Regions from separate parts of the Streptomyces sp. NPDC102490 genome, predicted to be linked through region 2. Evidence: riboswitches for the same ligand, from Rfam matches in the RefSeq annotation. Region 2 holds a riboswitch; the other holds the start of a gene.
The links. Region 2 has a riboswitch for S-adenosylmethionine ahead of ACIRGB_RS23180 (aminotransferase class V-fold PLP-dependent enzyme). Riboswitches for the same ligand answer to the same signal wherever they lie in the genome.
Positions count from the first base shown of each region.

Region 1: it holds a riboswitch for S-adenosylmethionine, as region 2 does, so the genes downstream of both, thrC (threonine synthase) here and ACIRGB_RS23180 (aminotransferase class V-fold PLP-dependent enzyme) in region 2, are expected to answer to the same signal.

Region 1 is NZ_JBIWJU010000006.1:392,300-395,694, reverse strand. It holds gene ACIRGB_RS16120 (trehalose-6-phosphate synthase) at 1-648, opposite strand, end outside; gene ACIRGB_RS16115 (glucosyl-3-phosphoglycerate synthase) at 731-1,675, opposite strand; SAM riboswitch class I at 1,829-1,976, shown strand; gene thrC (threonine synthase) at 1,994-3,286, shown strand; gene ACIRGB_RS16105 (MoaD/ThiS family protein) at 3,283-3,395, shown strand, end outside.
Region 2 is NZ_JBIWJU010000010.1:6,259-9,653, reverse strand. It holds gene ACIRGB_RS23180 (aminotransferase class V-fold PLP-dependent enzyme) at 1-1,179, opposite strand, end outside; SAM riboswitch class IV at 1,327-1,443, opposite strand; gene trpD (anthranilate phosphoribosyltransferase) at 1,540-2,604, opposite strand; gene ACIRGB_RS23170 (cytochrome bc complex cytochrome b subunit) at 2,736-3,395, opposite strand, start outside.

The DNA.
Region 1 (3,395 bases), on a different contig from region 2:
CGCGGTGAACGCGTCGGCCCAGCGCCGGGTGAGGAACCCGAGCCGGTCGGCGCCCAGCATCCCGCGCAGCACCTGCTCGGCGATGTCGTCCGGCAGCAGCCGGAAGTAGTCGACCGGGGCCCACGGCGTGTGCGAGAAGTGGCCGATCCTGAGGTCGGGCCGCAGCTCGCGCAGCATCCCCGGCACCAGCGTCAGGTGGTAGTCCTGCACGATCGCGACCGCGCCCTCGGCCGCCTCCTCGGCCAGCGCCTCGGCGAAGGCCCGGTTGTACGCCTCGTAGGAGGCCCACTGCCGCCTGAACTCCGCGTCGAAGACCGGCTCCAGGGGCGTCTGGTACAGCATGTGGTGCACGAACCACAGCACCGAGTTGGCGATCCCGTTGTACGCGTCCGCGTGCACGTCGGCCGGCACGTCCAGCATCCGTACGCCGTCCTCGCCGACCCCGCGCCGCACCGCCTCGCGGTCGCCGTCGCCCAGCGCCGAGCACACCCACAGCGCACCGGCGTCGGGCCCGATGGCCGACAGCCCCGAGACGAGCCCGCCACCGCCCCGTTTGGCGAGCAGCGACCCGTCCTCCCGCACCTCGTACGAGACGGGCCCCCGATTGGAGGCGACCAGCACCTGAGCAGCACCGAACCTTGAAGCCATACGCCTCAACCTAGCCCGGCCCCTCGCACCTCAAACGTTCCCCTGTGTCACCCGGACGCCGATCCGGTCACGCGGCCCGCCGTCAGGCCACCCGCCGGGCCGCGTACTCCGCGATCTCCGTCATCGGGGGCCGTTCCTCGGTGTCCACGGCGTAGGTGCGCGGCTCGAAGCCGTCGACGCCCCGCTCGAACTGGGTGAGGGCCGGCCGGACCAGGTGGCCGCGGGCCAGCCGGAGCTGGGCGGTGCGGTAGATCGCGGCGGCCATCCGGCCCAGGGCCCGCCCGTCCTGGTGGCGGTGGACGCGGACCCCCACGTCGACCTGCGCGAGCGCGTCCAGGCCCACCAGGTGCAGGGCGTCGACCAGCATGCCCAGCTCGACGCCGTAGCCGACCGGGAAGGGGAGCCGTTCCAGCAGGGAGCGGCGGGCCGCGTACTCGCCGCCCAGCGGCTGGACGAAACCGGCCAGCTGCGGCCAGTGCATGTTCAGCAGCGGGCGGGCCATCAGCTCCGTGACCCGGCCGCCCTGCCCGGCGGCCCCGCCCAGCGGCCGGTCGTACATGGCCTTGACGAGGTGCACGTCCGGGTCGGTGAGCAGCGGGCCCACGATCCCGGAGACGAAGTCGGCGGAGAACTCGCGCAGGTCGGCGTCGACGAAGCAGACGATGTCCCCGCCGGTGACCAGCAGCGAACGCCACAGCACCTCGCCCTTGCCCGGCACGGCGGGGATGCGGGGGAGGATCGCGTCGCGGTGCACGACGCGCGCGCCGGCCGCCGCGGCCACCTCCGCCGTGCGGTCGCTCGACCCGGAGTCCACGACCACGATCTCGTCGACGAGCGGGACCCGCTCCACCAGCTCCCGCCGGATCACCGTGACGATGTCGCCGACCGTCGCCTCCTCGTCCAGGGCGGGCAGCACCACGCTGACCGACTGCCCGGTGGCGTGCTTGGCGGACAGAAGGTGCTGGACGGGCCGGTCACCGGCCGACCAGGAGCGTGCGTCCAGCCAGCGCTCGACTTCTTCCAGCACGTCCCGGGGCTCCTTTGTGATCCATCTCGCGGTGCGGACGACTATCTCAACCGTCCTGGCCTTCGGTTACAGTCTTGAACAACGCGTGGGACCACCGCATGCCGGGGTCGCCGCGCGCACCGGCGAAGAACAACGCGAAGAACAACTTCATACCGCTCATCCAGAGGGGCAGAGGGATACGGCCCGATGAAGCCCCGGCAACCCTCCAGCCGGCTCTTGTCACACGGACGTGGCGAGGCTCCCGGCTAGGGAAGGTGCCAAATCCGTCTCACGGCGAGATGCGTCGTGAGGAAGATGAGGAGAAAGGGCCTCGCCTCCATGGCTGTGCAGACTGCCGAATCCACCACGAACTCCGCGACCCCCGCGGTCGACCTCGGCCCCGCCGCAGCGCTGAGCTGCCGGGAGTGCGGCCACCGGGTCCCGCTCGGACCGGTCTTCGCCTGCGAGGAGTGTTTCGGCCCCCTCGAGATCGCCTACGACTTCTCCGCCTACGACGCCGAAGAGCTGCGCAAGCGGATCGAGGCGGGCCCCGCGAACATCTGGCGCTACGCCCCGCTGCTGCCCGTCCCGGCCGACGTCGCCACCAAGCCGAACATCAACCCCGGCTGGACCAAGCTCGTCAAGGCCGACAACCTCGCCCGCGAGCTGGGCGTCACCGGCGGGCTGTACGTGAAGGACGACTCCGGCAACCCCACGCACTCCTTCAAGGACCGCGTCGTCGCCCAGGCCATCGAGGCCGCCCGCGCCTTCGGCTTCACCACGCTCTCCTGCTCCTCCACCGGCAATCTCGCCGGTGCCGTCGGCGCCGCCGCCGCCCGGGCCGGTTTCCGCTCCTGCGTGTTCATCCCGCACGACCTGGAGCAGGGCAAGGTCGTCATGGCCGCCGTCTACGGCGGCGAGCTGGTCGGCATCGAGGGCAACTACGACGACGTGAACCGCTTCTGCTCCGAGCTGATCGGCGACCCGGCCGGCGAGGGCTGGGGCTTCGTCAACGTCAACCTGCGGCCGTACTACGCCGAGGGCTCCAAGACCCTCGCGTACGAGATCTGCGAGCAGCTCGGCTGGCAGCTGCCCGACCAGATCGTGGTGCCGATCGCCTCCGGCTCCCAGCTGACGAAGATCGACAAGGGGCTGAAGGAGCTGATCGAGCTCGGCCTGGTCGAGGACAAGCCGTACAAGATCTTCGGCGCGCAGGCCGAGGGCTGCTCGCCGGTCTCCACCGCGTACAAGGCCGGGCACGACGTGGTCCGCCCGCAGAAGCCGAACACCATCGCCAAGTCGCTGGCCATCGGCAACCCGGCCGACGGCCCCTACGTCCTGGACATCGCCCGCCGCACCGGCGGCGCCGTGGAGGACGTGACCGACGAGCAGGTCGTGGACGCGATCAAGCTGCTCGCCCGCACCGAGGGCATCTTCGCGGAGACGGCGGGCGGCGTGACCGTCGGCGTCACGAAGAAGCTGATCGAGGACGGCGTGCTGGACCCGTCGCTCACCACGGTCGTCCTGAACACCGGCGACGGCCTGAAGACCCTCGACGCGGTGGCCGGCACCGGCGTCACCGCCACGATCCGCCCCAACCTGGACTCCTTCCGAGAGGCTGGCCTCGCATGAGCGTGACCGTTCGTATCCCGACCATCCTGCGCACCTACACCGGCGGCAAGGCCGAGGTGAGCGCCGACGGCGCCACCCTCGGCGAGGTCATCTCCGACCTGGAGAAGCA
Region 2 (3,395 bases):
GGGCGCCCCGCACGCGCCCTGGGTCTGCGGGTCGCTGCCGAGCAGGGTGCGCACCAGCGGGTGGGCGCAGAACAGGCCGTCGCGCACGCCGATGCCGTACTCGGCGGAGAGCGCGGCGGCGAAGTGCGAACTGTTCCAGCCCTCGACGACGAAGGAGAGCACGCCGACCCGGGGCGCGTCGTCCCCGAAGAGGGAGAGGATCCGCACCTCGGGCACCTCGGCGAGGCCCTCGCGCACCTTGCCGATCAGGTACTCCTCGCGGGCGACCAGCGTGTCGAACCCGGCCTCGGTGAGCGCCTTGCAGGCGGAGGCGATGGCGTAGGCGCCGATGACGTTGGGCGATCCGGCCTCGTGCCGCGCGGCGCTGTCGTGCCACCGCACGTCCACGCCGCCGTCCGCGCGCCGGGAGACGCTGCGGCTGGCGCCGCCGCCGGCCAGGTACGGCTCGGCCTCGCGCAGCCAGTCGGCCCGCCCGGCGAGCACGCCGGAGCCGAACGGCGCGTACAGCTTGTGCCCGGAGAAGGCGACCCAGTCCACGTCCAGGTCGGCCACCGACACCGGGTGGTGCGGGGCGAGCTGGGCGGCGTCCAGCACGATCCGGGCGCCGTGCGCGTGGGCGGCGGCGGCCAGTTCCCGCACCGGCCACAGCTCGCCGGTGACGTTGGAGGCGCCGGTGACACAGACCAGGGCGGGCCCGTACGGCTCGCGGGCGGCGAGGGCCCGCTCCAGGGTCTCGACGGCCTCGGCGGGGGTGCGCGGGGCGTCGAGGTAGGTCACGTCGGCGTTCCGCCAGGGCAGCAGCGAGGCGTGGTGCTCGGTCTCGAAGACGAAGACCCGGCAGCCGGCGGGCAGCGCGGCGGCGAGCAGGTTCAGGGAGTCGGTGGTGGACCGGGTGAAGACCACCTGGTCCTCGTCCCGGCAGCCGAGGAACTCGGCGACGGTCCGGCGGGCGTTCTCGAACAGGTCGGTCGACAGCTGCGAGAGGTACCCGGCGCCCCGGTGGACGCTGCCGTAGTACGGGGCGTAGGCGGCCACGTCGTCCCACACCCGCTGGAGCGCGGGCGCGCTGGCGGCGTAGTCGAGCGCGGCGTAGGTGACCTCCCCGCCGGTGACGAGCGGCACGGTGACGTCCCGGCCGAGGACGGGCAGCGGGGTGGCGACAGCGGTGGGTACGGACATGACGGACTCCCGTGAGGACCAGCGCGCGGCGGGGCGCTGTGAAGTGAAGTGAGGAAAGGCGTGCGGAGGCGGGGCTCTGCGCCCTATCGCATTCGCTGGTTCACGGAAGACTCCCTCAGACGACCCAGGACCCCTGGTTTCGCGAGGGGTCCGCGCTTGCCGTGGACCTTGCTGTCCACGACCTGGTCTTCACCCGGGGCACCCCGCCACGGACGGAGGGTTGCCGGACAGTCGGCCGGGGCCTCATGACTGTCACTCATCACCTGTCGAAAAACCTAGGGGAAGAGATCGGCGCCCCGCAACCCGAGTCCGGATCGCGGGACGCACGTCACATGTAGGGCCGTACCGCCGTACTGCCGCTCAGGCGTTGCTGACGGCCACCCACCGCTCCAGCACCCGGCGGGCCGCCCCGGAGTCGATCGCCTCGGCCGCCCGGTCCATCCCGGCCCGCAGCTGTGCCGCCAGGGGCTCCTCGCCGGGGTTCAGCGCCACCAGGGCCGCCGCCGAGTTCAGCAGCACCGCGTCCCGTACCGGGCCCGTCTCGCCGGCCAGCAGGCGGCGGGCCACGTCGGCGTTGTAGGAGGCGTCGGCGCCGCGCAGCGCCTCGACCGGCACCAGCTCGATGCCGACGTCCCGCGGGTCGAAGGTCTCCTCGGTCACCCGGCCCTCGCGCACGGTCCAGACCCGGGACGTGGCGGTGGTGGTCAGCTCGTCGAGGCCGTCGTCGCCGCGGAAGACCAGCGACGAGTGGCCGCGCTCGGCGAAGACACCGGCGATGATCGGCGCCATCCGGGCGTGCGCGACCCCGATCGCCTGGGCCTTCACCCGGGCGGGGTTGGTCAGCGGGCCCAGGAAGTTGAACACCGTGCGGATGCCGAGCTGACCGCGGGCCGCCGCCACGTGGCGCAGCGCCGGGTGGAACTTCACCGCGAAGCAGAAGGTGATGCCGGCTTCCTCGGCGACCTCCGCCACCCGCTTCGGCGTCAGCTCCAGGTTGACGCCGAGTTTCTCCAGGACGTCGGAGGCCCCGGACGCCGAGGAGGCGGCCCGGTTGCCGTGCTTGACGACCTTCGCCCCCGTGCCGGCCACGACGATCGCGGACATGGTGGAGATGTTGACCGTCTTGGCGCCGTCGCCGCCGGTGCCGACGATGTCGACGGTCTCCCCCGGCACCTCGATCACGTTGGCGTGCTCGTACATGGTGCGGACGAGCCCGGAGATCTCCTCGACCGTCTCGCCCTTGAACCGCAGGCCCACCGCGAAGGCGGCGATCTGCGCGTCGGTCGCCTCACCGCGCATGATCACGTCCAGCGCCCAGGCGGTGTCGTCCGCGCTCAGGTCGCGGCCGTCCAGCAGTCCGTTCAGCAGGGCGGGCCAGGAGCGGTCCGCCGTGGTGTCGCCTCCAGCGGGGGTCACAGCGCTCATAGCCGCTCCTGAATCGTGTGGGTCGTCGACGGGGGTCGTGCTCCCACCCTATCCAGCCCCGGGCACGGCGAAGGGCCCCGTCCGCGGAACGGAACGGGGCCCTTCGACCGTGGTGTGGCGACGCTGGAAGGTCAGTGGTGGCCGTGGCCGCTCGTGATCTCCTTGTACTCCTCGACGGTCGGCTTCGGAATCTGGGACTCCTCGCCGTAGTAGGCCTCGCTGAGCTTGGCGCGCAGCTTCTGCGTGCCCGTGGCCTTGCGCTCGACGCCGTTCTCGTCGACCGTCGGGCCGATCTCGGCCGGCTTGTACTGCTCGTGCGCCGTGAGCGTGTGCAGCTGCTCCTGGCTGAGCGGCTCGTGCACCTCGATGAACTCACCGTGCGGCAGGCGCTTGATGATGCCGGACTCGCGCCCGTGCAGCACCTTGTCCTTGTCCCGGCGCTGGAGGCCGAGGCAGATCCGCTTGGTGGCGATGAAGGCGAGGACCGGGCCGACGAAGAACGCGATGCGGACGAACCAGGTGATCGCGTTGATCGACAGGTGGAAGTGGGTGGCCCACAGGTCGTTGCCGCCACCGATCAGCAGCACGAAGTACACGGTCAGCCAGGCGACACCGAAGGCCGTACGGGTCGGGGCGTTGCGCGGGCGGTCCAGGATGTGGTGCTCGCGCTTGTCGCCGGTGACCCAGGACTCGATGAACGGGTAGACCGCGATCGCCGCCAGGACCAGCGGGAAGATGATCAGCGGGATCAGCACGCCGAGGACGAGTGTGTGACCCCAGAAGTTGATCTC